DNA from 3 places in the Anoxybacillus sp. FSL W8-0104 genome. Region 2 is predicted to be linked to each of the others. Evidence: predicted binding sites of a transcription regulator. Region 2 holds the regulator's gene; each other region holds the start of a gene.
What was found. The regulator Rex, encoded in region 2, represses fermentation and respiration genes when NADH is low (regulators of the CRP and FNR family bind a similar motif). The targets are predictions, from matches to a motif close to TTGTGAAATATTTCACAA.
Positions count from the first base shown of each region.

Region 1: a site for Rex is predicted at 3,740-3,757, ahead of pflB (formate C-acetyltransferase). Genes of this name have one in related genera too.
Region 3: a site for Rex is predicted at 4,937-4,954, ahead of NST18_RS07320 (cytochrome c oxidase subunit 2A). Genes of this name have one in related genera too.

Region 1 covers NZ_JBBOQU010000001.1:2,741,374-2,752,472, forward strand. Annotated here, with positions in the region: gene NST18_RS14650 (PucR family transcriptional regulator) at 1-48, shown strand, start outside; gene ald (alanine dehydrogenase) at 169-1,299, shown strand; gene NST18_RS14660 (amino acid ABC transporter ATP-binding protein) at 1,339-2,061, opposite strand; gene NST18_RS14665 (amino acid ABC transporter permease) at 2,058-2,711, opposite strand; gene NST18_RS14670 (basic amino acid ABC transporter substrate-binding protein) at 2,778-3,584, opposite strand; gene pflB (formate C-acetyltransferase) at 3,885-6,113, shown strand; gene pflA (pyruvate formate-lyase-activating protein) at 6,165-6,893, shown strand; gene pgmB (beta-phosphoglucomutase) at 6,902-7,567, opposite strand; gene NST18_RS14690 (TrmH family RNA methyltransferase) at 7,560-8,276, opposite strand; gene ybaK (Cys-tRNA(Pro) deacylase) at 8,295-8,777, opposite strand; gene NST18_RS14700 (DUF3298 and DUF4163 domain-containing protein) at 8,847-9,716, opposite strand; gene NST18_RS14705 (RNA polymerase sigma factor) at 9,700-10,194, opposite strand; gene tnpC (IS66 family transposase) at 10,463-11,099, shown strand, end outside.
Region 2 covers NZ_JBBOQU010000001.1:200,728-211,826, forward strand. Annotated here, with positions in the region: gene tsaD (tRNA (adenosine(37)-N6)-threonylcarbamoyltransferase complex transferase subunit TsaD) at 1-541, shown strand, start outside; partial or broken gene NST18_RS01185 (ABC-F family ATP-binding cassette domain-containing protein) at 835-2,721, opposite strand; gene NST18_RS01190 (IS1634 family transposase) at 2,822-4,480, shown strand; gene NST18_RS01195 (redox-sensing transcriptional repressor Rex) at 4,850-5,485, shown strand; gene NST18_RS01200 (YdiK family protein) at 5,495-5,668, opposite strand; gene NST18_RS01205 (CPBP family intramembrane glutamic endopeptidase) at 5,665-6,402, opposite strand; gene groES (co-chaperone GroES) at 6,706-6,990, shown strand; gene groL (chaperonin GroEL) at 7,060-8,676, shown strand; purine riboswitch at 9,529-9,630, shown strand; gene guaA (glutamine-hydrolyzing GMP synthase) at 9,725-11,099, shown strand, end outside.
Region 3 covers NZ_JBBOQU010000001.1:1,361,598-1,372,696, reverse strand. Annotated here, with positions in the region: gene NST18_RS07340 (carboxypeptidase M32) at 1-800, shown strand, start outside; gene tnpC (IS66 family transposase) at 899-2,347, shown strand; gene NST18_RS07330 (b(o/a)3-type cytochrome-c oxidase subunit 1) at 2,451-4,100, opposite strand; gene NST18_RS07325 (cytochrome c oxidase subunit II) at 4,097-4,570, opposite strand; gene NST18_RS07320 (cytochrome c oxidase subunit 2A) at 4,592-4,741, opposite strand; gene NST18_RS07315 (chemotaxis protein CheX) at 5,008-5,463, opposite strand; gene NST18_RS07310 (dynamin family protein) at 5,843-9,478, shown strand; gene NST18_RS07305 (YpbS family protein) at 9,471-9,743, shown strand; gene NST18_RS07300 (hypothetical protein) at 9,804-9,944, shown strand; gene NST18_RS07295 (peroxiredoxin family protein) at 9,995-10,516, shown strand; gene NST18_RS07290 (FbpB family small basic protein) at 10,597-10,728, shown strand; gene NST18_RS07285 (acid-soluble spore protein N) at 10,763-10,906, shown strand; gene tlp (small acid-soluble spore protein Tlp) at 11,031-11,099, shown strand, end outside.

The DNA.
Region 1 (11,099 bases), 2.5 Mb from region 2:
GTGAAACTATATATCGATATGAAATTAGACAAATATCGGACAACATAGCTTTTGTGGAAATCCACAAAAGCTCGTTTTTTCTTTCTCCCTTCTTAACAAACAACAAATGATAAAAACCGTTTATACTGTAGATAATACAAAAAGACAACATGAAAGGGGAAACAGCTTATGATTATTGGTGTTCCAAAGGAAATTAAAAATAACGAAAATCGTGTTGCCATTACACCTGCTGGCGTTATGTCATTTGTCAGCAATGGACATACTGTTATCATTGAGAAAGATGCAGGAGTTGGAAGCGGTTTTACAAATGAAGCATATGTGAATGCAGGGGCACAAATCATTGAGCGCGCTGCAGACGTTTGGGCGCAAGCGGATATGGTTATGAAAGTAAAAGAGCCGCTACCGAGCGAATACGAGTATTTCCGTCCAGGATTAGTGCTATTCACATACTTACATCTTGCTGCTGAGCCAGAGTTGGCACGTGCATTGAAAGAAAAGGGTGTCATTGCGATCGCTTATGAAACAGTACAAGTTGGTCGTACGTTGCCACTTTTAACACCGATGAGCGAAGTAGCAGGACGCATGGCAGCACAAATCGGTGCACAATTCCTTGAAAAACCAAAAGGCGGAAAAGGAATTCTTCTTTCAGGCGTTCCTGGCGTTAGTCGTGGAAAAGTAACGATTATCGGCGGTGGTGTCGTTGGAACAAACGCTGCGAAAGTTGCGATCGGCTTAGGCGCAAACGTAACAATTATCGACTTAAGCGCCGAACGTTTACGTGAACTTGATGATATTTTCGGAAGCCAAATTAATACGCTTATGTCTAATCCAATGAACATCGCGCAAGCTGTCGCCGAGTCCGACCTTGTGATCGGTGCCGTATTAATTCCTGGGGCGAAAGCGCCAAAACTTGTGACAGAAGAAATGGTAAAAGCGATGCAACCAGGCTCTGTCATCGTTGACGTAGCGATCGACCAAGGTGGCATTGCGGAAACGAGCGACCATGTGACAACACACGACAACCCAACATACGTGAAGCACGGCGTCGTTCACTATGCAGTCGCGAACATGCCAGGGGCGGTTCCACGCACCTCTACACTCGCATTGACAAACGTCACAATGCCGTACGCACTACAAATTGCAAACAAGGGCGTGCAAAAAGCTGTTGCGGACAACCCGGCATTACGCCTCGGTGTAAACGTCGCAAACGGAGAAATCACATACGAAGCAGTCGCACGCGACCTCGGTTACGATTACGTTCCGGTCGAAGTAGCTTTGGAAAAGCAACTATTAGCATAAAAAAACAAAAGGTGTCTTGACAAACTGGACACCTTTTTCCTATAACACTTTGGATAAAAACGACTTCGTTCGCTCATGTTGTGGCGCATCAAAAATTTGTTGTGGCGTTCCTTCTTCTACGATCACTCCACCGTCCATGAAGAGCACACGATCCCCAACTTCACGAGCAAATCCCATTTCATGTGTCACGACGACCATCGTCATTCCTTCTTTTGCTAGTTGTTTCATGACGGCAAGCACTTCCCCGACCATTTCGGGATCGAGCGCAGACGTCGGCTCGTCAAATAACATCACCTTCGGCTCCATCGCAAGCGCACGAGCGATCGCGACACGCTGTGCCTGTCCACCTGATAATGAATCTGGATATACGTTCGCCTTATCTTGTAAACCGACTTTCGCAAGCAATTGTAGCGCTTTTTCTTCCGCTTTTTCCTTTGGCCATTTGCGCACTTTCATCGGGGCGAGTGTGATGTTATCCAGCACCGTCATATGCGGAAATAAATTGAATCGTTGAAATACCATTCCTACTTCTTCGCGCACTTTATTTAAATCCGTTTTCGGATCTTTTAAACGAAATCCATCGATGATAATATCGCCTTCATCGAAATCTTCAAGCATGTTTAAACAACGTAAAAATGTCGATTTTCCTGAACCGGAAGGACCAATGACAACGACAACTTCTTTTTCACGAATATGCACGTCAATTCCTTTTAACACATGTAGCGATCCGTACGATTTTTTTAAGTTGGTCACTTGAATCATGCATCATACCTTCTTTCTAACCAGTGTAGCAACTTGCTTAGCGAAAGAGTGAGAATTAAATAAATAAGGGCAACAGTTAAGTAAGGCTCCCAAACGCGATAATATTGCCCTTGCATCGCTCGTCCCCAATACATAAGCTCAGGTGCCGCAATAATTGCTGCAAGTGATGAATCTTTAATAAGAACGACAAATTCGTTGCCAAGCGGCGGAATCATTCGCTTAATCGCTTGCGGTAAAATGATGTAACGCATCGCTTGTACATGTGTCATACCGAGCGAGCGAGCTGCTTCCATTTGACCACGATCGATCGATTGAATGCCGGCCCGAAAAATTTCTGCGATATACGCAGCGGCATTTAAAGATAAGGAAATCGCTCCTGATACGAGAGGATTCGGTTGAGAGGTAAAAATAGGCATCACACCGAAATGAATAAGTAAAATTTGTACAAATAATGGCGTGCCACGGAAAAAATGAACGTACCAATCAAACGGAAGACGAATGAAGCGGTTTTGAACCATTTTTCCAAGCCCAATCACTAACCCGAGCACCGTACCAAAGACGATACCGACTAATGATAGGCCGATCGTCCACAATACCCCTTTAAGAAAGAACGGCGCATATTCAACTACAATATCAAAACGAAAATCCATATGTCTCACCTTTCCCTTTGAAAAAGTTGCGTAACCGGGGACAGTTACGCAACTTTTACATCCATGTTATTGCTGTTGTTGTAATGATTCAATATTCGGCTCTGTGCCAAACCACTTTTTATAAATTTCTGTATACGTGCCATTTTCAATGACTTTTTTCAACGCTTCGTCTACTTTTTGTTTGAGTTCGCTACCTTTCGGGAACATAAAACCGTAAAATTCGGATTCAAAATGATCTGGATCTTCAAATGCCACGATTTTTGCATCTGGATTATTTTTTATATATTCGTTTGCGACAGCATTGTCCGTCACAACAGCTTCCACACCGCCGTTTAATAAGTCCATAATTGCGACGACTGTATCCTCGAACTTTTTAATATTTTTATTCTCTTTTCCTAAAATTTTTTCAACCGCTTCTTGTCCTGTTGTCCCGTTTTGCACACCGACTACTTTTCCTTGTAAATCTTTCGCGCTTTTAATCGAACTTCCTTCTTTGACAAGAATCATATGTGTCGATTCAAAGTACGGAATAGAGAAGTCGTATGTTTTTTTCCGATCATCGTTGATCGTAATACCGGAAACGGCCATATCCGCTGTTTTTCCTTGAATGGCTGCAAATAACGGATCCCAACCGATGCCTTTTAATTCATATTCTAGTCCAGCCTCGTCCATTACCGCTTTTAATAAATCAATATCAAAACCGACAATTTCTCCTTTATCCATGTACTCAAACGGCGCAAATGATGGATTTGTCACAACGGTAATTTTCTTTTTCTGTTCCTTTGATGTCGTCTTTTCTGTCGAACCGCCGCATCCGACAAGCGCGAACATAAGTATAAAAACAAGTGTTGCAATCATTCCTTTTTTTATCATTGTTACTCCCCCTTACTATTTGCTGTAAAACAATGAGTATCTTTGTATAAACATGCTATGTTCTTCATGTTTCACATATTATCAGCTTTTTATTTTTTATGCAACAAATTTTATAAAAATAATTTTTTGAAAAATATTTATTTTAGAAAATGTTTTTGATCAACATTTCACAAATTTGTCATCATTTCATCCCTCCATCTTTGTAAAGAAGTAGTATTCTTTATATAGGGGGTACTATTCCTTAATGATAATGATTGGGAGGAGATTATGATGGCGCTACTTACTGTGAACGAAGCTTTAATGGACGCTTGGAGAACGTTCAAAGGCGATAAGTGGAAAAAAGAAATTGACGTTCGCGATTTTATTTTAAATAACGTAACCGTTTACACAGGGGATGAATCGTTTTTACAAGGTCCAACTGAAGCGACAAAAACACTTTGGGAACAAGTGATGAAACTTTCAAAACTTGAACGCGAAAAAGGCGGCGTTCTCAATATGGATACGGAAATCGTATCGACCATTACATCGCACGGACCTGGCTATTTAAATAAAGAACTTGAAAAAGTTGTCGGTTTTCAAACAGACGAACCGTTTAAACGGGCACTTATGCCATTTGGTGGCATTCGCATGGCGGAGCAGGCGTGCGAAGCTTACGGATATGAAGTGAGCGATGACGTAAAGAAAATTTTTACTCAATATCGTAAAACGCATAACCAAGGCGTATTTGACGTGTATACGGACGAAATGAAAGCGGCGCGCAAAGCAGGCATCATTACAGGGCTTCCTGACGCCTATGGACGCGGCCGCATTATCGGAGACTATCGCCGCGTTGCTTTATACGGCGTTGATCGTTTAATTGAAGAAAAGAAAAAAGACTTACGAAATACAGGTGCGCGTACAATGAGCGAAGACATTATTCGTCTCCGCGAAGAACTAGCAGAGCAAATTCGCGCCCTCCAAGAACTAAAAGAAATGGCGGCAAGCTACGGCTACGATATTTCAAAGCCGGCGCGCAACGCACACGAAGCGTTCCAATGGTTATATTTCGCTTATCTTGCGGCGATTAAAGAACAAAACGGTGCAGCAATGAGTTTAGGTCGCGTTTCTACGTTTTTAGATATTTATATCGAACGCGACTTGCAAGAAGGGACATTAACAGAACGGGAAGCACAAGAGCTCGTTGACCATTTCGTTATGAAGTTACGCCTCGTCAAATTCGCGCGAACACCAGAATATAATGAGCTATTTAGCGGCGACCCAACGTGGGTAACCGAGTCGATCGGCGGTGTCGCGATTGACGGCCGTCCGCTTGTGACGAAAAACTCATTCCGCTTCTTGCATACGCTTGATAACTTAGGTCCAGCGCCAGAACCAAACTTAACGGTTCTTTGGTCGACAAAATTACCAGAAGCGTTCAAAAAATATTGCGCGAAAATGTCGATTCAAACAAGCTCTATCCAATATGAAAATGACGATTTAATGCGCCCTGAGTTCGGCGATGACTACGGCATTGCGTGCTGCGTATCCGCGATGCGCATCGGTAAACAAATGCAATTTTTCGGCGCGCGCGCAAACCTTGCGAAAGCATTATTATATGCGATTAATGGCGGCGTAGATGAAAAATTAAAAGTGCAAATCGGTCCAGAATTTGCGCCAATCACATCTGAATACTTAGATTACGATGAAGTGATGCGCAAATTTGACAACGTCATGGAATGGCTAGCTGAGTTGTACATTAATACGTTAAACGTCATCCACTACATGCACGATAAATATTGTTATGAGCGCATTGAAATGGCGCTTCATGATACAAACGTCATGCGCACGATGGCAACGGGAATTGCTGGTCTTTCTGTCGTCGCTGACTCACTTAGCGCAATTAAATATGCAAAAGTAAAAACGATTCGCGACGAAAATGGCTTAGCGGTCGACTTTGAAATTGAAGGCGACTTCCCGAAATATGGAAACAACGATGATCGCGTCGATTCAATTGCAGTCGATATTGTTGAGCGCTTTATGACAAAATTGCGCAAACATAAAACGTATCGCGATTCAAAACATACAACATCGATCTTAACAATCACGTCAAACGTCGTCTATGGGAAAAAGACAGGAAATACACCTGACGGCCGTCGCGCAGGCGAACCGTTTGCACCTGGCGCTAACCCGTTGCACGGCCGCGACACAAAAGGTGCGCTTGCGTCGTTAAGCTCTGTCGCAAAATTACCGTATGAATATGCATTAGATGGCATTTCAAACACGTTCTCAATCGTGCCAAAAGCACTCGGTAAAGATGATGCAACACGCGTTCAAAACCTTGTGGCAATTTTAGACGGATATGCTAAAAAACGCGGTCACCATTTGAACATCAACGTCTTTAACCGCGAAACGTTGCTCGATGCGATGGAACATCCTGAAAAATATCCGCAACTAACGATTCGCGTATCAGGTTATGCGGTGAACTTTATTAAATTAACACGTGAACAACAAATTGATGTCATTAATCGGACGTTCCATGAAACAATGTGACGCGGAAGCTCCCACGATGCGTGGGAGCTTTCTACCTAGGAGGCAAACATCATGAACGGATTTATTCATTCGATTGAATCGTGCGGAACAGTTGATGGTCCTGGCATTCGTTATGTCATTTTCACCCAAGGCTGTTTATTGCGTTGTCAATATTGCCACAACGCAGATACGTGGGAAATTGGCAAAGGAAAGCAAATGTCCGTCGATGAAATCATCGCTGATGCCCAAACATACTTGCCTTTTATGCAAGCATCCGGTGGTGGAATAACGGTCAGCGGTGGCGAACCGCTTTTACAAATCGATTTTCTCATTGAATTATTTAAACGATGTAAAGAGCTTGGCATTCATACAACGATTGATTCTTCAGGCGGCTGTTATACCGAGGAAGAAACGTTCCAACGAAAGCTAGATGAGTTGCTGAAGTATACGGATTTAATTTTGCTAGATTTAAAACATATCGATGAAAAAAAACATCGTAAACTAACAGGAAAAACGAATGAACATATTTTAGCGTTTGCGCGCCTACTATCAGAGCGAAACGTACCCGTTTGGATTCGTCATGTGCTCGTTCCAACCGTCACAGACGATGAAGAAGATTTACGTCGCTTAGCTGCATTCATTCGCACATTAGACAACGTCGAAAAAATTGAAGTGCTCCCATATCATCAACTAGGTGTATACAAATGGAAAGCGCTCGGACTGACGTATCCGCTTGAAGGCATCCCGACACCATCAGAAGAAAGTGTTGAAAAAGCAAAACAAATATTAGGCGTAAAATAAGCTGGTCGTCATTGACCAGCTTTTTGCATAAACCGTTTTTTTAACTCGTCCCACGTCAATTGTGTTGTCTGTTGCACGAGCCAGTCTGGAGATAAAGATGCTAAATGATTCCCGATACCGACGGAAAACATATTTGTTTGCTTAATCGCTTTCATTCCTGCCTCACCATCTTCAATGGCAACACAAAAGCGCGGATCGACATAAAGATGTTTAGCGGCCGTTAAAAAGATTTCTGGATCGGGCTTCATGCGCGTAATTGTTTTTACGTCGACGATGACGTCGAAAAATGAACGCACACCAAGCCGCTCAACAACTACACTTGCATTTGAACTTGACGATGCGAGCGCCATCGGGACGCCGTCGCGCTGAATGTCGCAAAGAAGATCCCACATTCCCGGCAACACGTCGCTCGGCGACAATTGCTCGATCAACACACGATAATATTGACCGCGCCGGTCGCCAAGGGCTCGCTTTTCTTCTTCCGACCATTCACGCGCCTTTTCTCCAAGAAGCGCCTCAACCATCGCCTGTCTGCTCATACCTTGAAGCTTTTGATTGAGCTGTCGATCAAACGGCACTCCGATTTCATCGGCGACACGTTTTGTCGCGATATAATATAGCTCAACCGTATCTGCAATGACGCCATCTAAATCAAAAATAACTGCTTTAATCATTGCGTCCTCCCATTTGACTTTCCACCATTTTTCTTAGTCGTGGGCTAAGTGAAAGCTTCATCCAATGTTCATATATTTCTTTCTTTTCCGCTAGCGACAGATGATAGCGCTCGTTCACCACTTGTTTCGCCCGCTTCGTCACATCGTAAAGAGAAATAGCTGCTGCAACGGAAATATTGAAACTTTGCACAAATCCATTCATCGGAATGACGAACTTTCCATCTGCCAAAGCAAGCGCCTCTTCTGATACGCCACGATGCTCATTTCCGAACAAAAGCACTGTCGGCTTCGCTACGTCAATTTGTTCAAGCGGAATTGTTCCTTCTCCTAAATAACTCGCATATACTTGATAGCCGTTTTGTTGGAGATGGTGAATTGCCCGCTCAATCGATGAATGTTTATGCACGGTTAACCATTTGTCCGCATGTCGCGTCACCCATTTATTCGGTTCAAATGGAGCCGTTCCGGTGACGACATGAACGTCTTGAATACCGAACGCTTCCGCTGAACGCAACACGGCTGCTTGATTGTGTGGGTCGTCTACCGCTTCCGTCAAAATGGTAATGTACCTCGTCCGTTCGCTTAACACATCGTACATCCGCTTTAAGCGACTTGGCAAAATCATTTCCCAAAGCAAGCGATTGTCGTCAGTTAACAATCCTTCTTCTATACGTTGTGCTAACCATTGTTGTTCTTCCTCTTTTGCCATTCGCATGCGTCAACCCTCCTACACTTTAATGACATGTGCGGTTTTCCCATTTGTCAACTTTAATAAGTCTTGAACAGAAAGTTTCATTTGCATGCCGATTTTCCCTGCGCTCACAATGATTTGCTCGTGCAAAAGCGCCGATTCGTCGACATATGTGGCATATAGTTTTTTCATCCCAATTGGCGAGCAACCGCCACGCACATACCCTGTCATTTTTTCAATGTCCGCCACAGGCAACATATGCACGCTTTTTTCACCGACAACAGCCGCCGCTTTCTTCAAATCCAACTCCGCTGCGACAGGGATGACGAACACATAAAGTTGTCCGCTCGTCCCTTTTGTCACAAGCGTTTTATATACAATCTCTTCACGTTGTCCAATTTTTTTCGCAACCGATCTCCCATCAATTTGCCCATCGTCATAGTCATAAGTGAGCAATTCATATGGCACACGTGCGCGATCGAGCATGCGCACAGCATTCGTCTTCGTTTGTTTCACCATCCGTCCCTCGCTTTCCCCTATTAGTGTACCATAAACAAAAAGAAGGGACACATCTCTAAACCACTTCCATTAGTAGATATATTCGTTGCTAACCAGCAAGTGCTTTAGTAGCTCTGTCGGGACAACAAACTCTAGCACACCCATATATCCCGGAGCGATTGTATACTCATCAAATACGATGACAAGTTTGCGGTCTTTGTTGATATAAAACGATTGATTCGGATCTATATTTGTAAATTGATCAATCCAGTATACTTTATTTTCATCCTCCTTCATATCTACCATCATCTTCTTTTTAATATATCTGCTAATGACATTCACATATTCATCATTTTTGAATAAACTAGGAAGAGTAATTAAAATCTCTCTTCTTTTATCAACGGTATCGAAACGCATCTTAGTAGACGCGGAAGCAGCTACTTCAGTTACATATCTAGCAATAGATAAAATTCCATCATCATCTGTTTTTATCTCATATCCCATATCAAGAGACCGATTGACTTGTGTACTGCTCCTTCTTATTTCATCGATTTCTTTCATAAACTGATCATATAATTGTTTATTCTCCAATATGTACTTCTCATTCAAAAAATTTGACAACTTTTCGTTTTCCAGTCCTTCGATATGTGGTGTACTCATATGCACAGCGTATTTTTCATTATCACTTTCGAAATGGATAGAATAGAAAGTCACTACCTTAATAATATCTCTTAATATGGGCAGCTCTCTAACCATCGCTTTTGCCATAGAAGGCGATGCGTTGACAGCTCCCACAAATGAAAAAACAATTGCTGCTGCTGATAAAAAAAACATTTTAGCAACCTTTTTTCTTGAGCGCTTTTTGTGATGAAGCAAAACAGCTTTATTTACAGTTTCATTCAATAGTGGAGGAATCGAAATGCGCTCATACTCATTTTTCCAATCATTTATCCGTTTCATATGATTCGCTCACCTTTCCTTTCATTTTTCTTAGAGCCGCATACAGTTTTGTTTTTACAGTACTTTTGTTCATGTCGAGAATTTCAGAAATATCTTCAATTCTCATATCTTCAAAAAATCGTAGCTTGATAATTGTTTGTTCGATAGGTGATAACATAGATATCGCTTCCGTGACGCACAGAGAAGTGGAATAGTCTACCAAATACCATTTTTCTACTTTACAATCAGAAACGTACATTTTCTTTCTTTTTTTTAAGTAATCGAGTGATGTATGAACGACAATTTTATAAAACCACGTCTTTAGAGATCCGATATCTTTCAATGTCTTTGAATAGCGAAGAGCTTTCACTATTGAATCGTGTACAACGTCAAGCGCATCTTGCTCGTTTTGTACGTAGCTGTACGCAAGTCTATAACACCGCTCTTGATTTTGCATAATAAAATCAATGATATGTTGCTCATTCCTTTCACCCGTCATAGTACTATAGCTTCCTCCAATCTTTTTACTCGATGATGCGCATCATCTTCTATAATTAAGGACAATCTACATATGCAAAAAGTTTTATCTATAAAATTTTTAAAAATAAAAAAAGAGGTTTCTTACAGGTACCTCCCATACATGTTTATTAAACAAATATATTTCTATTGAAAGAACGTAACTATTCAGCCACATCATAAAGTGAGCTGAATATTTTTTGCTTTTCCTGTCCATGATGTGAATATTGATAGACAAGGAGGTGAATCGCATGTTGACGGTACAACAAGCTGTATTTACAGTTGAAAGCTTAATCAGCAAAGTCCAACAACAAAAGCAGCTCATTACTCACCAACAACAAGTCATTGAGCAACTGTTGAAAGAAAACAAACAGCTACGCAAAGAAAATGAACAACTGAAGTATCGCGTTCAAGAGCTGGAAGCACGCACGAAAAAAAACAGCTCCAATAGCCATTTGCCCCCATCTTCTGACCGTTTTGCCAACACACGTTCTTCTCGTCAACCATCTGGCAACAAGCCAGGCGGACAAGAAGGACATCAAGGAACGACGCTCCGTCAAGTGGAACATCCACATCATCGTGTCGTCCACCGTGTGCATACGTGTCAAGGATGTGGGTCTTCTTTGCGTGAAGTCAAACCGTTCAAAGTCGATATCCGTCAAGTGTTTGATGTCCCTCCTGTGGCGATCGAGGTGACACAACATGAACGTGAAGTGAAATCGTGTCCGCATTGTCGATGTGTTCAACAAGCCGAATTCCCATCCCATGTCACGAATCATGTGCAATACGGTCCACGGCTCACGGCGCTCGCTGTTTATTTACATCATATCCAATTGATCCCTTACAAGCGTTTAAGTGATACAATCGAAGCGTTATATCAACACTCGA
Region 2 (11,099 bases):
TGGAGAAACGCGTGATGATGCGGCTGGAGAAGCGTATGACAAAGTTGCCCGGGCCTTGCAACTCCCTTATCCAGGGGGACCTCATATCGATCGTTTAGCGAAACAAGGGAAACCAATTATTGATTTACCGCGCGCGTGGTTAGAAGAAGGTTCGTATGATTTTAGTTTTAGTGGATTAAAATCAGCGGTTATTAACACGTTGCACAATGCAAAGCAACGTGGAGAAATGATCCGACCTGAAGATATGGCGGCAAGTTTTCAAGCAAGTGTCGTTGAGGTATTAGTGAGAAAAACAATCGAAGCAGCCATGCATTACAGCGTAAAACAAATATTGCTGGCTGGCGGTGTGGCGGCAAATGAAGGGTTACGTACACAATTACAAAAACAAATGAATCAACTGCCAGAAGTCGAGTTAGTTATCCCGCCGTTGTCGCTTTGTACAGATAATGCAGCGATGATTGCAGCAGCGGGAACAGTATTATTTCAACAAGGAAAGCGTGCCACCATGGCATTAAATGCAAACCCAAGTTTACTGTTATAGTAAGAAGGTGTCCCAAAAGCAATGGGGCACCTTTTTCTAATTGTCATACGAATTTTTCTAAGAACAATTCAGCTTGTTGTGGATTATTTTATCCACATACATGTGAATAATGTGGAAAACGTTGATTGTATGTTATTTTATCATAACAAGTTAACCACAACAAAATGGGGGATTTTTCTTTTGTTGTTGTGGGTAATGTGGAAAAGTTGGTGAATAACTTATATTTAGGTGTTTTTTCTGTGGATATCTTTGTGTAAAAGATGAGCTAGCCCACAAATGGAGCTAGCTCGTTATTATTTTTGTAAAAGTTCCCATTGTTCGAATAACTCGTCGAATTTTTGTTTCAGCTCATCAATTTTTCCTTGAGTATCCCGAGCTTTTTCATAGTCGTTGTAACAGGAAGGATCATATAATTGTTGTTCATACGTAGCAATTTGTTGTTCGATTCGCTCCATTTCCGTTTCTAGCTGTTCGATTTTTCGTTGTCGTTGTCGTTCTAATTTTTTTCGTTCTTTTTCTTCTTCGTACGAACGTTTTGGTGACAACGATTCGCCCGTTTTAGTTTTTTGGCTAATTTGTCCAAGCTCAAGCAGCTCTGCTTTTTTTGCTACGTAATAATCATAGTCCCCTAAATACTCAACAAGACCGTCTGTGGATAACTCATATATTTTTGTTGCAATTTTGTTAATAAAATAACGATCGTGTGAAACGAATATAATTGTTCCTGGGTATTCTATGAGCGCTTGTTCTAGCACTTCTTTGCTATCTAAATCCAAATGGTTTGTCGGTTCATCTAAAACTAATACGTTTGCTTTCTTCATCATGAGTTTAGCGAGAGCGAGTCGCGCTTTTTCTCCACCGCTTAACGTCTGAACAGGCTTCAATACGTCGTCACCAGAAAATAAAAAGTTGCCGAGAATGGTCCGAATTTCTTTCTCTGTTCTTAATCGATCTTCGTCCCACAGTTCGTCGATCACTCGTTTGTTTGATGTTAATTGTGCTTGTTCTTGATCATAATAGCCAATTTGTACGTTTGTTCCGTAGCGTATTTCTCCTTGTTTCGGATGGAGTTGTTTGATGATCGTTTTTAAAAGAGTTGATTTTCCAATTCCATTTGGTCCAATTAATGCGATACTATCACCGCGAGTGATGCGAAACGAAAGATTTTTTGCAATGATGTGATCGTAACCGATCGCTAAATCGTTAGCTGTTAGCACATCATTTCCGCTTGGGCGTTCGATTTCGAAACGAAACGATGCCGATTTTTCATCACCGAGTGGCTTGTCGATGATATTCATTTTTTCTAATTGTTTTCTACGGCTTTGTGCTCGCTTCGTTGTTGATGCACGAGCGATGTTGCGTTGAATAAAATCTTTTAATTTTGTAATTTCCTCTTGTTGTTTTTCATACAATTTTAGTTGTTGTTCAAATTGTTCAGCACGTTGTTGTAAGTAGCTTGTATAGTTTCCGACATATTTTTTTATTTTTGTGCGTGATAGTTCATACACTTGTGTCACGATTTGGTCAAGAAAATAGCGATCGTGGGAGACGATAAGAATGGCTCCATCGTAATTTTTTAAATATTGTTCAAGCCATTGCAACGTTTCCATATCTAAATGGTTTGTCGGTTCATCTAAAATGAGCAAATCGGGCCTTGTAAGGAGCAGTTTACCAAGCGCTAGCCTCGTCCGCTGTCCACCGCTCAATGTAGATACTTTTGTCGTATAATCGTACTGTGAGAAGCGGAGACCATGGAGAACCGAACGAATATCTGCTTCATATTGATAGCCGCCTTTTTCTTTGAATTCTGTTTGTAAACGATCATATTGCTCAAGTAGGCGCTCATAGTCAGCATCATGTAAACTCATTTGTTGTTCTAGTTCGCGTAATTGTTTTTCCATTTGTTGTAGCGGGGCAAACACATCGAGCATTTCTTCCCAAATGGAACGATGCGCTTGCAACCCTGTATATTGATCTAAATAACCGATCGTTACGTGTTTCGGTTTAATGATTTCGCCTGTGTCGTATGACAACTGTCCGGCAATGATTTTTAATAATGTCGATTTTCCCGCGCCATTTCTTCCAACTAACGCAATACGGTCTTTTTCTTGTATTTCAAGCTTAATGTCTGATAAAACTTGTTCTGCTCCATATGATTTGGATAGTTGATTTACTTGTAACTCACATTTCGCACCCTCTCGACAAAAATCGGGAGGATTTTTTTATCTTCCTGTCGAATAAAACCTTGGAATACAAGGAAAGCAAAGGAGTTTGCTCATCATGGACGTTCAAATTCGGGCCATTTATGAAAGTTCTTATTTGAATATAATAAGCGCCCTGTTCAAAGATCTTGACCTTCCTCAGTTGATTGATCGTCTCGTTCCCGTGGATCCGCAATGCCAAACTCGAGCCAGCGATATCGTCAAACTAATCGTTCTGGATATCTTGAGCGGCCGGCAAGCGCTCGTTCATTTGGAACAATGGGCGCATGACATCGATTTGCCGAAGCTGATTCGGCCAGGGCTGGAGCCGTCTTGGTTCAACGACGATGCCATCGCGCGTCATTTGGATCGCCTGTATGAGGCGAATATCCATCAAGTCCTTTCGTCTTGCCTCGTGCAGATCTACAAGAAAGAAGGCCTCTCTCTTCGCGTCTTCCACGCCGATACGACGGACAAGACCGTTTATGGCGCGTATGAATCGGCCTCGCCGGATGCCTTGCAGATTACGCATGGCTACAACCGGCATCATCGTTGGCAAAAGCAGATCGGATTTGGGCTGATTGGCAACGAGGATGGCATCCCGTTTTATGGCGATGTACACGACGGCAACCTGCCGGATAAGACGTGGAATCCCGAGGTGTTGTCCCGTGTGCAGAAACAGCTGAAGCAGGCGAAGATCGAAGATGAATGGATTTATGTTGCCGATTCTGCCGCCATGACGAAAGACACACTGGCGCAAACGAAGGCCGCCAACGCCTTTTTGATCACAAGAGGCCCTTCTTCGCTCCGGATCGTCAAAACCGCGCTGGCTAAAGCTGATGCCCAAGACACGCCGTGGAGCGATCCGTTCTCCTTAGCGGAGAAAAACGGAGCCACCTACCGGGTGTGGGAAACGACATCGACGTACGAAGGTCATTCGGTCCGGTTGATCGTCGTTGAATCCAGCGCGCTCGACCAACGAAAAGGAAAGACGCTCGAAAAAGAGCGAAACCAAGAAGCAGAGCTTCTTCGGCAGAAACAAACCCAGTGGGAAAGCCGTCTGTTTTCGTGCCGGGAAGACGCCGAACAAGCCCTAGCGTCTCTAAAGACGTCCCTTCGTCTCCGGTTCCATCGCGTCGAGGCGTCGGTCGAAGCGATCGTGCGTCCGAAAAAACGGCGCGGACGTCCGAAAAAAGGGGCGGAACCGGACATGGAAACGCTGTACGCCCTTCGCTTGAACGTGGAATTCGACCAAGATGCGTGGGAACAGGCGAGACGGAAAGCGTCCCGGTTTGTCCTTGTCACGACAGTTCCGGAGGAATGGAAAGGTCAACCGATGGATGCGAAAGAGATCTTGAAGTTGTATAAAGGCCAAATCTCGGTGGAAATGAACTTCTCTTTCTTGAAAGACCCGTTCTTTACGGATGAGATTTACGTAAAAAAACCGGAACGGGTCGCGGTATTGGGCTATTTGTTTCTGTTGGCCTTGGCGATTTACCGCGTCTTCCAGCGCCGGGTGCGTCAGTTCATCACCCCGGAACACCCATTAAAGGGCGCGGGAGGCCGGAAACTGACCCGACCGACCGGACAAGCGATTTTTCAATTGTTTTGGTATGTCAGAGTCGTCCTGTTGGAACTGCCGGATGGACGAATTCAACGCGCGTTAGGTCAACCGCTCACGTACGAGCAGCGAAGGATTCTGCAAGGATTAGGGATGGACGAGAGCATTTACGTCTAATGGGATAAAGAACGACCAACGATGGTAAAAAAAGGATACCATCGCTTTTGGTGTTGGTTTAAAAGTTATTCTAAAAAACTGAATAAAAAATCCTTTTGTTCCGCCCTACCAAGGTGCGAAATATGAGTTGTAAAATGATCATTCTTTCTCACCTCAATCTTCTTTTGATAGTGTAACGTACTTTCTTGATATTCGGCAACACTAGTGTACGAATAACAAATTTGACAAAAATAATAATAAAGGGTACAAAGGAAAGACAGAATGAAAAAAATAGTGTATAGTTTAGAAGTGGGAAGAATTTTTTAGACGTATAGGAGAGAAAAATGAAAGCGCTAACTATTTGTGAAAGGAAATGTGGGGGATTGACTCGTGAATAATGAACAGCCAAAAATTCCGCAGGCGACCGCAAAGCGACTACCGTTGTACTATCGTTTTTTGAAAAACTTGCATGCATCAGGCAAGCAACGTGTATCTTCAGCGGAGTTAAGCGAAGCTGTAAAAGTCGATTCAGCAACGATTCGCCGAGATTTTTCATACTTTGGTGCGCTTGGAAAAAAAGGATACGGATATAATGTCAATTATTTGCTGTCATTTTTTCGTAAAACGTTAGACCAAGATGAGACGACAGAAGTGGCGTTATTTGGGGTTGGAAATTTAGGGACTGCATTTTTAAACTACAATTTCAGCAAAAACAATAATACGAAAATTGTGATGGCGTTCGATGTAGATCCAGATAAAGTCGGAACAGAAGTCGGAGGGGTTCCGGTTTATCATTTAGATGAATTGGAGGAGAAACTCGGGGGAATTGCCGTAGCGATTTTAACTGTTCCTGCCCAAGTTGCTCAACCGATTACTGACCGACTTGTTCAACAGGGGATTAAAGGGATTTTAAACTTTACACCTGCTCGCCTGCATGTGCCAGAACACATTCGTGTTCATCATATTGATTTAGCGGTCGAATTGCAGTCACTCGTTTATTTTTTAAAGCATTACGGAAATGAATAAACCTCCCGTTTATGAGCGGGAGGTTTTTTTCAATAAAGAGCGAATAGCTGTGCCAAAATCAAATGTTGCAATTAGGATGAACAGCATTGTTGTTACGTCCCAAATGCCGTCATCAGCACTATCCACAGCAAAATAAGTAAATAAAATGCCCATTAGAAAGTAAAATAGTGGTTCATATTTCATGAAAACAGCCTCCAAATGACGAATTGCATTTGTTCTGCTTCGCGCATAATCTTCTCGATTTCTTCAGCGAATAATATTTGTATGGCAACGACAAACGTGTTCATCAACACGTGTGCTGCAATAGGTACGAGAATGCGTTTTGTTTTCACATATAAGAAGGCGAACACAAACCCCATTGTCGCATACAAGAGCAAATGTTCAAACTCTAAATGAACAACAGCAAATAAAAGTGAACTGACGAGCGCTGATAAGAAAAAATTGTATTTTTGATACAACGTCCCGAAAATAATTTTCCGAAAGATGATTTCCTCTAAAATTGGTCCGACGACTGATGTAACGAGTATAAGAGCTGGTGTCAATTTGACCATTTCAACGATGCGTCTCGTGTTTTCGGACCCCATTTCGACACCAAATAGGTGCATCTCAATATTAGCTGCAATGCCTTGGGCGAAAAGAGCGAGCAAAAACCCCCCAATCGCCCAAAAGAATGACATGCCAATCGATGCTTGATGGCGATCATATGAGTATTTCATATCTTCTTTCATAAAATAAAGAACGAGAAAAAGAGCAATCGGGAAACTAATAACAGCCCAGTAACCAGAAGCGATCGATATGGCTATATCTTTATTTGATGCGTTAATAAATCCGCTATGCGCAAGTAAAGGAACGCCGACTAAACTCGATAGTTGCATAGCGACGTATGTAATGATGACATACCAATATTGCTTTTTCACATGTTCAACCCCTTCGTGCAAATTGTCTAGCTTTAGACGAGCATTTTCTAAGCGTCTGCTTCCTTAGCTGAGCGAATGATCGTCCTCTGCTTTCTAAATTGAATACTTTTTCATTTTATCATATTTTTTGTATGAATTTCGAAAGGAAAGACATAATGTTAAAGAGGGAATCATTTAATGAAAAATTTTTAACTTCCTACTTGCAAAATTAAAAAAAGTTCATTAATATAATAAGTGTGTTAGCACTCAATAAGAATGAGTGCTAATAACGGAACGAAAATCTAATTAAGGAGGTCGTTTGCCGTGTTGAAGCCACTAGGTGATCGTATTGTCATTGAATTAATTCAAACTGAAGAAAAAACAGCGAGCGGAATTGTCTTACCAGACACAGCAAAAGAAAAACCACAAGAAGGAAAAGTTGTGGCAGTTGGTTCAGGTCGCGTTCTTGATAATGGTGAGCGCGTAGCTCCAGAGGTAAGCGTTGGTGACCGCATCATCTTCTCAAAATATGCGGGTACAGAAGTAAAATATGATGGAAAAGAATACTTAATTTTGCGTGAAAGTGACATTTTAGCTGTGATTGGTTAATCGTTCGCCTGATAACATATAAAGCACATAAAAATACTTAACTAAAATTTCATCAAGGGGGTAAGATGTATGGCAAAAGAAATTAAATTCAGCGAAGAAGCTCGTCGTGCGATGTTACGCGGTGTAGATAAATTAGCTGATGCAGTAAAAGTAACATTAGGTCCAAAAGGTCGTAACGTTGTATTAGAGAAAAAGTTCGGTTCTCCATTAATTACAAATGACGGTGTAACGATTGCGAAAGAGATTGAATTAGAAGATCCGTTTGAAAATATGGGTGCGAAGCTTGTTGCGGAAGTAGCAAGCAAAACAAACGACGTTGCTGGTGACGGTACAACAACAGCAACTGTATTAGCACAAGCGATGATTCGCGAAGGATTGAAAAACGTAACAGCTGGTGCGAACCCAATGGGCATTCGCAAAGGTATTGAAAAAGCTGTTGCGGTCGCTGTGGAAGAATTAAAAGCGATCTCTAAACCAATCGAAGGCAAAGACTCCATTGCTCAAGTTGCAGCTATTTCTGCGGCTGACGAAGAAGTTGGTCAATTAATCGCAGAAGCAATGGAACGCGTTGGTAAAGACGGTGTCATTACATTAGAGGAGTCTAAAGGTTTCACAACAGAATTAGATGTTGTGGAAGGTATGCAATTTGACCGCGGTTATGTATCTCCATACATGATTACAGACTCTGATAAAATGGAAGCTGTATTAGATAATCCATACATCTTAATTACAGATAAAAAAGTTTCAAGCATTCAAGAACTTCTTCCTGTATTGGAGCAAGTTGTTCAACAAGGCAAACCATTGTTAATCATCGCTGAAGATGTAGAAGGTGAAGCGCTTGCTACATTAGTTGTGAACAAACTTCGCGGTACGTTCACAGCTGTTGCAGTTAAAGCGCCTGGCTTCGGTGACCGTCGCAAAGCGATGCTTCAAGATATCGCGATTTTAACAGGCGGTGAAGTCATTACAGAAGAGTTAGGTCGCGAATTGAAATCAACAACAATTGCTTCACTTGGTCGTGCAGCGAAAGTCGTTGTGACAAAAGAACATACAACAATCGTTGGTGGCGCTGGCCGTGCGGAAGACATTCAAGCACGCATCAACCAAATTCGTGCTCAATTAGAAGAAACTACTTCTGAATTTGACCGTGAAAAATTACAAGAGCGCTTAGCGAAATTAGCTGGTGGCGTTGCGGTAATCAAAGTTGGTGCGGCAACAGAAACAGAATTGAAAGAGCGCAAATTACGCATTGAAGACGCATTAAACGCAACACGTGCGGCAGTTGAAGAAGGTATTGTTGCCGGCGGTGGTACGGCATTAATGAACGTATACAACAAAGTTGCAGCGATCGAAGCTGAAGGCGACGAAGCAACTGGTGTGAAAATCGTTCTTCGTGCGATCGAAGAGCCAGTTCGTCAAATCGCTCACAACGCTGGTTTAGAAGGTTCTGTTATCGTTGAACGTTTAAAAACAGAAAAACCTGGCATCGGCTTCAACGCAGCAACTGGCGAGTGGGTTGATATGATTGAAGCTGGTATCGTTGACCCAACAAAAGTAACTCGTTCTGCGCTTCAAAACGCAGCATCTGTTGCGGCTATGTTCTTAACAACTGAGGCAGTTGTTGCTGACAAGCCAGAAGAAAACAAAAACACACCTGGCATGCCTGACATGGGCGGCATGATGTAATGCAAAAACTACCCCTGTTTCAAAGGGGTAGTTTTTTCTTTTAATTCACTCAAAAAACAAAGAATAGAGCCAACAGCTTGAATCCATGCTCCAGCGATACTGATCGACTGCCCGTCTTCTTTATTTCCTCGTTCCTCATACACTCAGTACATCGGTAGTTTCAGCATCTGCCTCTAAGGCGTTTTCTGTCGCTTGCAATACGTTTCCCCATAAATCAAGAGCAAACTGTTTTTTTGTCGCTTAGAGAAGGAATGCTCGCAATGGCCGAAGTAACAGTACCTATCGCTTGAGTAAATGAACCGATCAGTGCTTTCGGTTGATTCATCCTATTTCGCGCAGGAGACTCCCACTTCAACGACCAAAGGGAGTAAGTGGGAGAGGAATGCGCGTTCCCCCTTTCTTTTGTGTATGATATAATAAAGGCGTGGAGAAAACCGTTCAATAAAGGCACTCCAATAACTGCTACTCGATGTATGGAGTTGGTTACAGGAAACGTTGTAACCGTAAAACATCGAGCGTAGGTCCGTCTGTTGTGTGTGGAAGCCAAGTACTGCCAACAGACACACCGAGAGAATCGGTAACGATGCAGGCATGACCTGCGTCGTTGGGTAGTCGTCAACCTGCCCCTGATGCAACCCCAAGTCAAGGAAGGAGGACGAAATCCGTTTGCACTTCTGGGGAGTTGCAAGCCCTCACTTCAAGCGTTAGCTAAGTGGGGGTAGTTGACGTGCATTCTCCTACAATTTTTGCTCATATATCATATGCAAGTTACATATTGTTGTTAATTGTTAGAAAATTGAATAAAAAAGACAGCATCTTGACCGACGAGGAATGAAGTTGGTAGAATGGATTAAAATTTAAGATGCGCACCTTCGTATATCCTCGATAATATGGTTCGAGAGTCTCTACCGGGACACCGTAAATGACCCGACTACGAAGGCAGTGTTCTATATTGCTAGAATTCTGCCTTCGTTTTTTTATGAGAGGGTATGAATGCTAGCTTTTTTATTATATGTAGATGAGGTGATTTCGTTTGAGTCAACAAGAAATGATCGTCGTTTTAGATTTTGGTAGCCAGTACAATCAGTTAATTACGCGCCGCATTCGTGAGTTTGGTGTGTACAGCGAGTTGCACCCACATACGATTACAGCCGAACAAATTCAACAAATGAATGTAAAAGGAATCATTTTTTCTGGCGGTCCAAACAGCGTATATGATGATAATGCGTTTACGTGTGATCCGAAAATTTTTGAGCTTGGTTTGCCGATTTTAGGAATTTGTTATGGCATGCAGCTGATGACGCATCATTTAGGCGGAAAAGTAGAAAAAGCAACACATCGTGAGTACGGAAAAGCAATGATTCAAGTAAAGAACGCTTCCGCCCTTTTTGAACGTCTCCCAGACGAGCAAGTGGTCTGGATGAGCCACGGCGATTTAGTCACTGCTCCGCCAGAAGGGTTTACTGTAGATGCTGTTAGCGCTTCTTGTCCAATTGCGGCAATGAGCAATGAGGCGAAAAAGTTTTACGCGGTGCAATTCCATCCAGAAGTGCGCCATTCCGTCTACGGAAACGATATTTTAAGAAATTTCGTATTTGACGTGTGCCAATGCAAAGGCGATTGGACAATGGAAAGCTTTATCGATAGCGAAGTGCGCAAAATTCGCGAGCTTGTTGGAGATAAAAAAGTGCTTTGTGCGTTAAGCGGCGGTGTCGATTCTTCCGTGGCGGCTGTGCTTGTGCATCGCGCCATCGGCGATCAACTCACATGTATTTTTGTCGATCACGGGCTCCTTCGCAAAGGGGAAGCGGAAAGCGTCATGAAAACATTCCGCGAAGGGTTCCATATGAACGTCATTAAGGTGGATGCAAAAGAGCGGTTTTTAAACAAATTAAAAGGTGTAAGCGATCCAGAGCAAAAACGAAAAATTATTGGGAATGAGTTCATTTACGTATTTGATGACGAAGCAGCAAAGCTAGATGGCATCGAATTTTTAGTACAAGGTACGTTGTATACTGATATTATTGAAAGCGGCACAGCAACAGCCCAAACGATTAAATCTCATCACAATGTCGGTGGTTTACCAGAAGATATGAAGTTTAAATTAATCGAGCCATTGAATACGCTCTTTAAAGATGAAGTGCGAGCGCTCGGTACAGAATTAGGTATTCCGGATGAAATTGTATGGCGTCAACCGTTTCCAGGACCTGGACTTGGCATTCGCGTATTAGGGGAAGTGACAGAAGAGAAGTTAGAGATTGTTCGTGAATCAGACGCCATTTTACGTGAAGAAATAAAAAAAGCCGGGCTTGATCGTGAAATTTGGCAGTACTTCACGGTTCTACCTGACATTCGTAGCGTAGGTGTAATGGGTGATGCGCGCACGTATGATTATACGGTCGGTATTCGTGCAGTCACTTCGA
Region 3 (11,099 bases), 1.2 Mb from region 2:
CTTTTGCGATAACGTTAAATGAAGGGGATGTCAGAATTACAACAAAATATGACGAAAACGATTTTCGAACAGCAGTATTTGGTACGATTCATGAATGCGGCCACGCTCTTTATGAACAGAACATCTCTAAAGAATGGGCAGGTACACCGCTTTACGATGGTACGTCGATGGGCATTCATGAGTCGCAGTCGCTGTTTTATGAAAACTTTATTGCTCGTCATTATTCGTTTTGGAAGCGATATTATAGCTTGCTACAACAATATGCTCCGCATTTTGTTGACATTTCATTGGATGATTTTTATTGCGCAATTAATGAGTCCAAACCGTCTCTTATTCGCATTGAAGCGGATGAGTTGACGTATCCATTACATATTATTATTCGATATGAAATGGAAAAAGCGTTGTTTGATGACGCAATTGAAGTAAGAGATCTACCACATATTTGGAATGAAAAATATGAGGCGTATTTAGGTGTTCGTCCAAAACGTGATGCAGAAGGGATTCTTCAAGATGTTCATTGGGCTGGGGGAAGTTTTGGTTATTTTCCGTCATACGCCCTCGGATATATGTATGCCGCCCAGTTTAAATACGCAATGGAGAAAGAGTTGACAAATATTGATCAGTTGATTGAAAACGGGGAATTCGGGCGTATTCGAGAGTGGCTTACAAACCATATTCACCAATATGGAAAGACGAAAAAGCCGCTTGAGATTTTGTATGAAGTAACTGGAGAGGGGTTAAATCCAACTTACTTGATTCGCTATTTGGAAGATAAATATAAACATATTTATCGATTATAAAAAAAAAGTAACTATTCAGCCACATCATAAAGTGAGCTGAATATTTTTTGCTTTTCCTGTCTATGATGTGAATATTGATAGACAAGGAGGTGAATCGCATGTTGACGGTACAACAAGCTGTATTTACAGTTGAAAGCTTAATCAGCAAAGTCCAACAACAAAAGCAGCTCATTACTCACCAACAACAAGTCATTGAGCAACTGTTGAAAGAAAACAAACAGCTACGCAAAGAAAATGAACAACTGAAGTACCGTGTTCAAGAGCTGGAAGCACGCACGAAAAAAAACAGCTCCAATAGCCATTTGCCCCCATCTTCTGACCGTTTTGCCAACACACGTTCTTCTCGTCAACCATCTGGCAACAAGCCAGGCGGACAAGAAGGACATCAAGGAACGACGCTCCGTCAAGTGGAACATCCACATCATCGTGTCGTCCACCGTGTGCATACGTGTCAAGGATGTGGGGTTTCTTTGCGTGACGTCAAACCGTTCAAAGTCGATATCCGTCAAGTGTTTGATGTCCCTCCTGTGGCGATCGAGGTGACACAACATGAACGTGAAGTGAAATCGTGTCCGCATTGTCGATGCGTGCAACAAGCCGAATTCCCATCCCATGTCACGAATCATGTGCAATACGGTCCACGCCTTACTGCGCTCGTTGTTTATTTACATCATATCCAATTGATCCCGTACAAGCGTTTAAGTGATACAATCGAAGCGTTATATCAACACTCGATTAGTACAGGAACCCTTGCCAATATGGTGAAACGAGGACGCGAAGCGCTGGAATCAAATATGGACATCATCGAAGACGCCTTACTTGAATCCAACATCCTGCATGTCGATGAAACGAGTTTGCGCATCAATGGGAAACTCGCATGGGTGCATGTCGCGTGTACATCGAGATATACATACTTGGCTTCTCACGCTTCTCGTGGAAAGAAAGCAACGGATGAGATCGGGATTCTTCCACAATACAAAGGGACGATGATGCACGATGGGTTCGGTACGTATCCGAAATACACACATGCCACCCATGCCCTTTGTCATGCCCACCATTTGCGTGAGTTAAAAGGATTCATCGAACAAGGGCATACGTGGGCGATGCGCATGACCACGTTTCTGTTAGCCGCCAAGCAAGCCGTCGAAGCCCATCACGGTGCACTTTCCGAAGAAGAAGCGAGACGGTGGGAACGAGTGTATGATCGCATCCTAGAAAGAGCACAACATCGATTGGAAACGATGACACCTCTTCCGAAAAAAGCACTCGCTTTTGTTCGACGGCTTCAGAAACGAAAGGAAGAAGCGTTGCGTTTCTTACGTGAAGTACATGTTCCCTTTGACAACAACCAAGCCGAACGCGATCTTCGCATGGTTAAAGTCAAAGAGAACATTTCGGGTACGTTTCGCGTAGAAACATTCGCCCAGTCTTTTTGTATCACAAGAAGCATCGTTTCCACACTGACGAAACACGAAAAAAACGTGTGGGATTCGTTATGTCTTCTGTTGACGGGTGACACGCTTGATCGCGTTCTTTCTACCACTTAGGGCATTTTCTATTACGGGGATGCCCTATTTGTGTTGCGCTTCTTTACATACTACTATCGGAGTGAATAGTTACAAAAAAAACCGGGCAAACGCCCGGTTTTTTTTACCAAAGTTTAAATCCTTTTGAGCCAGGAGGTGCATTTTGGATCATATCGATAAATGGAACAGTATATGCAATTAAAATGAGTACAACAGTAATGCCGATCCATAATTTCCAGTTTTCAAATACGAGTGGTGTACGCTCAGCCTGTTCAGCAACTTCAGCAACTGGAAACTCTGTCTCACCTTTTGGAGCGAAAAATGCTAAGTTTGTAACGATAATGAGCACAAGAATAATACCGATGAATAAGATTGTCCCGCCAACTGCTTGAGCGATTTGGTAAGGAATCCACTCTAGCGCTTGTGGTGCATCTCCGTATGTTGAAAATGCTGAACGGCGAGGAGCGCCAAGCAACCCTGCAAAGTGCATTGCACCAGACATGAAAATCATACCAATCGACCAAACGATCGTTTGAATGATCGCTAAACGGTTCATCGCTTTTGTCATCACACGTCCTGTTAAATGTGGGATGAGCCAATAAGCTGCACCAAAGAATGTCAATACAACGGTTGTCGCTAATGTTAAGTGGAAGTGGCCCGTTACCCAAATCGTGTTATGAACAACTTGGTTTAATTGATGTGATGCGTTGATAAGACCACCGGCACCAGCAGGGATAAAGAACAACATACCGATAAAAGGTGCAAAGAAACGAGCATCACCCCAAGGGAGTTTACGTAACCATCCGAACAATCCTGTTGCCCCTTTGGAGCGACCGTACATCTCAAACGTTGCAAACATCGAGAACGCTGTCATTAATGATGGAATAACAACCATAAACGTTAAAACAACTTGTAAGTATTTCCAAGCTGGATCGATTCCAGGCTCCACAAGTTGATGGTGGAAACCGACAGGAATCGAGAAAATTAAGAATAAAATGAACGACATGCGAGCAAGTGAGTCTGAAAACATTTTTCCGCCAATAATTTTTGGGATAATCACATACCAAATCATATATGCAGGCAATAACCAGAAATAGACGAGCGGGTGACCAAAGTACCAGAACAATGTTCGGCTCACAAGTACGTTAATGCGATCGACATAACCTAATGACCAAGGAATAAGTTGGAATAATACAGTTGCTGCAACACCGAGCGAGCAAACGAGCCATAACACCATGTTAACAACAGACATGAACGTAAGTAACGGACTTACTTGACCAGGATGAGCTTTTTTCCATTTTGCATAATGAGCGAACATCGCAAATCCACTCACCCAGCTACCGACAACAACAAGTGTTAAACCAATATAAAAACCCGCGTGTGCTTGTAGTGGTGCATAGAATGTATATAAAACAGAAGCTTCACCAATTAAAATGTAAAAGGCAGTAATTGCTGTACCAATTGTCATGAGCCAAAAACCGACCCATCCCCAAAAGCGTGCGCGATCAGAAAGCGTTCCAGCCGTCCGACTTACAGCTGCAAATTGAAAACCGATAATGAAAAATGTAGTTAAAACGAGTCCAAGCAATACGCCATGCGTTGTTAAAATTGTATAATAGCTAATGCCTGCCGGTAATTCTAGTTTTCCAGAGCGTACAAGTACTTGTAATAGACCAGCGAGTCCTCCTAACGCCAGAGCAACGAAAGCGACATAAATATGGGCCATGGCTAATTTGCCATCACGTGCATCTACTTTCCAAGTTCCGTTCATCATTGTTCAACCACCTTCACTTTCGCCGTCATTAAGTGGTGACCGGCACCGCAATATTCGTTACACAAAATGACATACTCACCGACTTTATCGAATGTTTGTGTGTAGCTGCTTACATAACCAGGTTCAACCATCATATTTACGTTTGTTCCGGCCATTTCAAATCCGTGAATGACATCTTTCGTTGCTACGTTGATCGTTACTTTTGCTCCTTTTGGAATTTCGACTTGATTTGGCGTGTACGCAAATGCAGAAGCAACGATATTGAGTTGATATTCATTGTCTCCAGTTTTAATAAGACCAGGTTTATCAAATGGTGGTGTTTGATCGACTTTTTCCGGATCGATCGTTGTTAAACAGCTTGGCGGCTGTGTTCCTTGTGCGAATGCACCAACTCCTAAGACAGCTAAAAATACAAATAATGAACCGATGCCGAAAAACAGCCAAATTTTTTCATATTTATGCATGTGCATAACGTCCCGTCTCCTTTCTCTCTATAAACGATTCAAAAACAAGAAATATACGCTTACCCACGTGAAAATGAGGAAAAATCCTAAAAATAAAACAGAAGCGAGCGTTCCTTTCAATGTAGGCTCTTTCTCCACTTTTGTTTTTGGGGTGTTTGTGTTTAATTGGGTTTTCATTTTTATTCCTCCCTCCCTAAATAAACCTTAATTAGAAATGTATACACTTACATCATACAAAACAATTTGCGAAATGAAACGCTTTCTTCGTACATTTCACAAATTGTTCATTCGTTACTTTACCATCATCATAACCGTAAAAATAAGGAGTAGCTGTGACTTTTGTCACACAAATTTTGTGAGGTTGTGAAAAAAGTGTGAAATATTTAGAAAAAGATGGATAAAAAATAAAAAAGAAGCTTACAAACGCAAGCTTCTCTTTGCACTTATTCGTTATCAATTGTTAAAATAAGCTGCAATTCTCCTTTATTTTCAAAGTGAATCGGCACGCGAAATGCTTTATCAAAACCGTAAATTCTTGTTTGACCAACAAGAACAGTAGGAGGAGTGATATCGATTGTAATTCCTTTTTGAGATACGATCGTTGCTAAGTTTCCTGCAATCATATTGCCGAGCTCACCGGTAAATGATTCGAGCATTTCACCTTCTAAAGGCATGCCGAACATCGTTTCTCCGATACTTCCAAATATCGTTTCATGCCCTTCAATCATTAGGCGTCCCCGTAAGTCTCCGGTCATCCCAATCAATACATTAATGGACGTTTGAGTGAAAGGTTGTGTAAACAATGAAGGTTTTTCGATTGTCATTGCTAGCGGGATGACAGAGCGAATCGATTCGATCGTTCCGTTTAAAATCGTTGTAATTTTCTCATCTAAAGCCATAACAAGCCCCCTTTTTCTTCATCATAACAAATTTTTCGTTTCGATTACATCATTTTTCGACAAATCTAGACAAAGAAAACATAAAAAAACATAGTGACGAAACAATAAATTGCGTTATAATGGAAGTGCACAACAACATACCTCCTTTCAAAACGTCGAAAGCTTTCCTCCTATTGTGGTGAGGGAGGCTTTTTTACTTAAATTGTTTTTAAGAAAAAACGGGATTTGTGTTTCGCAAATTGAACATTTTGTCGTACATCCAGGTGGTAAATTCGTGTAGAGGAACAGGCGCTACGTTTATTAAAATCCCCTCATAAGTAGGGGGATTTTATTTTTCTGTGAACTACAGTAAAATGAAGGTAGATTTTTTAAAAGGGGTATGGGGAAAATGCATATGACAAAAACACAATCATTGCAACAATGGTTATATTGTCTCATCGCACTTCATGACGAATTTATCAAAAGAGGTGACATGACTCAAGCAAATAAAACAAGACAATTAATTAAAAAAGTGTATCATAAAGAGTTTACGATTGCTCTTTGTGGACACTTTTCTGCAGGAAAATCTAGTTTAATTAATGAGTTGATCGGTGCTCAGCTTTTACCGTCTAGTCCAATTCCGACAAGTGCAAATCTTGTGAAAGTAAAAACAGGGAAACCGTATGCGCGTGTATATTATAAATCTGGCGAACGGATTGAATATACGGCTCCTTATGATTACGACGAAGTGAAAACGTTTTGTCGGGATGGCGACGCCATTGACATGATCGAGATTAGCGATGAAACAGAGGTGATTCCGTCCGGAATAGTACTTATGGATACACCAGGTATTGATTCAACCGATGATGCTCATCGCTTGGCGACAGAGTCGGCACTTCATTTAGCGGACGTCATATTTTATGTGATGGATTACAATCATGTTCAAGCGGAATTGAACTTCGAGTTTACGAAGCGTTTGTCACAGTATGGAAAAACGCTATACTTAGTTGTGAATCAAATTGATAAACATCGTGATGAAGAACTTCTATTTTCACAGTTTACTCGTTCTGTCGAGGAATCGTTTCAGCAGTGGGGCATCACATTTGAACGAATATTTTATACGTCGCTGAAACAAAAAGATAATATATACAACGAACTTGAGACATTAAAACAATTATTGCAGTCACTTTTTAATGAAAAAGAGGAACGACTTCATCAAAACATCCATATCGCTGTCGACCAAATGATCGACGACCATATGCAGATCGTCATCGCTCAACAGGAAGAAGAAAAGCGAAATATACGTCAGTTACTCTCGTTTGATCATGAACATGAGCTTCTTGCAAAACTTGAAGAAATCGAGCGAGTGATTGATCATATTCATACAACGTGGACAAATGCTAAGCAACATATTGAACAACAGTTGGAAACAACGTTACACAACGCATATGTGATGCCTTATGAAACACGAGAGTATGCGCGTGCCTATTTAGAAGCGTGTCAACCTGATTTTAAAGTCGGTTTTTTATTTACAAAGCAAAAAACAGAGGAAGAACGTAAAAAGCGGTTGCATGCGTTTTATGAAGATTTACATCAAAAAATCGAAAGTCAGCTTGAATGGCACATCCGTGACTTATTGAAGCAGTTTTATCAACAATATGATGTTCACGACCATGAATTATTGCATCGTATTCAACAATTAACCGTCCCGTTTTCAGAACAATGGATTGTTGAACGAAAACAAAATCAACCAGTTGTCACAGGCGATTATGTATTAACATATACGAACGACATAGCAAACGAAATGAAACGGTTATATCGCGATGCAGCTATTCAACTTGTCGAACAAATCATTGAGAAGGGAAAAGTACAACAAAAATTGAGTATGTATCAACAACAACTCAATAAGTTGATGGGGGAACGGGCATGCTGGGAGCAATTGAAGCAACTTGCTCGTGAGCGTGAACATACGCGTCAACAATTGCAAAAAGTCGTCGAAAATGCCAATTCGTTAAGCGATGATGCTGTTTATCCGTTTGTTCATGAGACGTTTACAATAAGAACAAGCAGTGAAAGCAAAGAAGAAGTTCCACATGGAAATGAATCAACGCAAGAACAACATCCAATTCAAACGGTGCAAATAGAAAATGAGACGACCGAGCAAATGATCGAAAAATTGCGGACGATTAGTCAAATGATCGCCCCAATTAAAGGAATGAAACAGCTAGCAAATGAAATGGAAGTAAAAGCTCAGCAGCTTCAACGACGGACGTTTACGATTGCTTTGTTTGGCGCCTTTAGCGCAGGAAAATCTTCATTTGCAAACGCGTTAATCGGTGAACATGTCTTACCTGTTTCGCCACATCCGACGACGGCAACCATTAACAAAATTGTTCCACCAACAGGTGATCGTCCGCATGGAACCGTTGTCGTACAAGTAAAAACGGAACAGCAGCTTTTAAACGATTTACAACACTCTTTGCGCTTTTTCGGTATGCAAGTTCATTCATTACAAGAGGCGATCGAAGAAAGTAAAAAAGCTATTCGTAATGAAGCTGTTGATGCTAAGGAACGAGTGCATTGGGCGTTTTTACAAGCCGTTGTGCGCGGATATGAACAAATGAAAGAAAAGCTTGGACAATTGCTTACGATTTCACTTCAGCAATTTCATGAATATGTAGCGAATGAAACAAAATCGTGTTTTGTTGAATGGATTGAGCTATATTATGATTGCCCATTAACGCGCGAAAACATTATTCTTGTCGATACACCAGGCGCGGACTCTGTTAACGCTCGTCATACAGGAGTTGCATTTAACTACATTAAAAATGCTGATGCGATTTTCTTTGTCACATACTATAACCATGCGTTTTCAAAAGCGGATCGCGAATTTTTAATTCAGCTTGGTCGAGTAAAGGATACGTTTAGTTTAGATAAGATGTTTTTCATCATTAATGCAGCGGATTTAGCACATACAATAGAGGAATTACAAGCTGTTGTTCACTATGTGAAAGATCAGCTTTTACAATTTGGTATTCGTCATCCTCGTCTTTTTTCGCTATCAAGTAAATGGGCGCTCGCAGAAAAGAAGGGAGAGTTGTGGAAACATGATGTGCTATCCAATTCGGGAATGGACGCATTTGAGCAGGCGTTTTATCCGTTCATTAATCAAGAGCTTAGCTCGCTAGCGCTTGCTTCCGCTCGTTTGCAAATAAAACAAGCGCAAAAGCGACTAGCAGAATATATTGCAGAAGCAAAACAAAGCGATGAAACAAAACGTAAAAAGTTGCACATATTGCACCAAGAGCAACAACAGCTTGAGCGGATTATCGAACAATACGAAGCAAATCACGACGTTCATGCGATCGAGCAAGAATTAAATGAATTAGTTTATTATATTCAACAGCGCGTCTTTTTTCGTTTACCGGATTGGTTTAAAGAGTCGTTCAATCCCTCTGTTCTTCATGATCGACAGAGCAACATAAAAAAAGCGTTACAATTATGTTTGGATGAATTTTTATATTCCATTGGATTTGATTTGGCGCAAGAAATGCGTGCAACTAGTTTGCGAATCGAAGCATTTATAAGCAAACGTTATGATCTTCATTTTATGGCGTTAGAAAAACAATGGAAGGAAGTTCATGATCTCATTGTAACAAAAGCGGATCTTCCTGTTTTTCCAACAATGGAATTTCCACTTGCTTTTGAACAACTAGATCGCAACATGTTTAAAAAGGCATTAGCGTTGTATAAAAACGCAAAATCATTTTTTGAAAAAGATGAAAAACGATTGATGAAAGAAGAATTGGAACGGCAATTGCATGAACCGGTAAAAGCATATATAACTGAGCAGAAACAGCGTTTGCTTGTTCACTATAAGGAGCAATGGAATATAATGATTGAGCAACTTCACCATCATATGCGTGAGCAATTGAATGAACATTTCACCGGTTTAAGTGCTGCTTTAACAGCCCAAGCGTCAATAGATGAATTACAACATATTTATGACACGATTGGAGGAATGAATAATGACTGAAGTTCACCGAGCGATTACAGCGCATTCGCAAAAACAACACGCACTCGTTCGGGCATTTGTCGAGCTAAATACGAAACGGGAAACATATATTGAAGAAGCCATTGCCTTATGTCAACGAGGAGAGTCATTTTCTGTACAAAAAATTAATGAAGTGACAAAACAAATAAATGAACTAGCGAAAAATGGAATTGTACCACAGCGAAAATATGTAACAGTTGACATGGTAAAGGAGTATGTCCAAAAATTAAATAACAAATCGTCGTAGTGTGAAACGTCCCGTTCGCGCATACTATCTGTGCATCATGTATAAAAGGAGGATAAAGCGATGGGACGAACAAAATTTGGAAATGCTAATGCCCAACGAAATAATAATGCGAAGCATAAAAACGAATTAAAAACGGAATTTGCTTCATATGCTGAAGTGGAAGTAAAAAAAATGAGCAATGAGCATAAAAATATTCGATAAGGAGGCGCACATGCGCCTTTTCTTATGAGATGACAAATAGAAGGGTAGGTATGTTGATGAAAAAGTGGATGGCCATCATCGTTTTATTTAGTTTTTTTGCATATATGTTTTGGGAACATACGGCGGAGAGACAAACAATCAAAACAGGTATTCATATTGGCATGAAGGCCCCAAACTTTTCTTTAAAAACGATTGATGGGAAAACCGTACAACTTTCACAATTACGCGGAAAAGCAGTTATTGTGAATTTTTGGGCAACATGGTGTCCGCCTTGTCGTGCAGAAATGCCAGATATGCAGACATTTTATGAACAGTATTATAGACAAGTAGAAATTGTAGCCGTAAATGTGATGGTGCGAGATTCGCAAGAAAAAGTACGTGAGTTTATTAAGGATTACCATTTAACGTTTCCAGTTGTGCTAGATGTTGATGGCAATGTGATGAAACAATATGACATTCAACCGATTCCAACATCGTTTATTATCGACCGTCAAGGAATAATTCGCGAAAAACAAATCGGTCCTATGTCATATGAGCAAATGGTACAGTATGCAGAAAAATGGGGAAAATAGCCGAGGAGTCGGCTATTTTTTGTATATTTTTCATTATGTTTGGAAAAGATAGAAAAAAACAAAAAGTAGGTGAATACATCATGCGAAAAATAAGAAAACGGACATTTGCAGAACTCGTCATGGAAAATAAAAGACAACTATTAAATGATGTCAGCGCATTAGAAAAACTGGAAGAAAAAATGGAAACACGTTGGCTTCATAAAGCAGAGTAATATAGCCATACTACAAGGGAGAGGGGGATGAAAAATGGGTAATCCAAAAAGTAATCAACAGCCATTTGTGCCGCAACATATCGGAACGAAACCGCGATCAGCAGGTGGCAATAAAGGAAAGCAAATGCAAGATCAATCTGGTCAACATCCACAAGTCATTCAAACGAAGGGTGAGTAAGGGCGAATATTCGCCCTTATTTAAGTTTACATAATTTTATTATGATAAACGAATTAACGTGCATAATATAGAAAAATCGTACATGATAAAGGATGTATATTTATTTCGATGAGGAGGATGAATAATGAAACTAAATTATGATGATCGTCGCGATAATGTAGAAAAGTTACAAGACATGGTAAAAAATATGCTT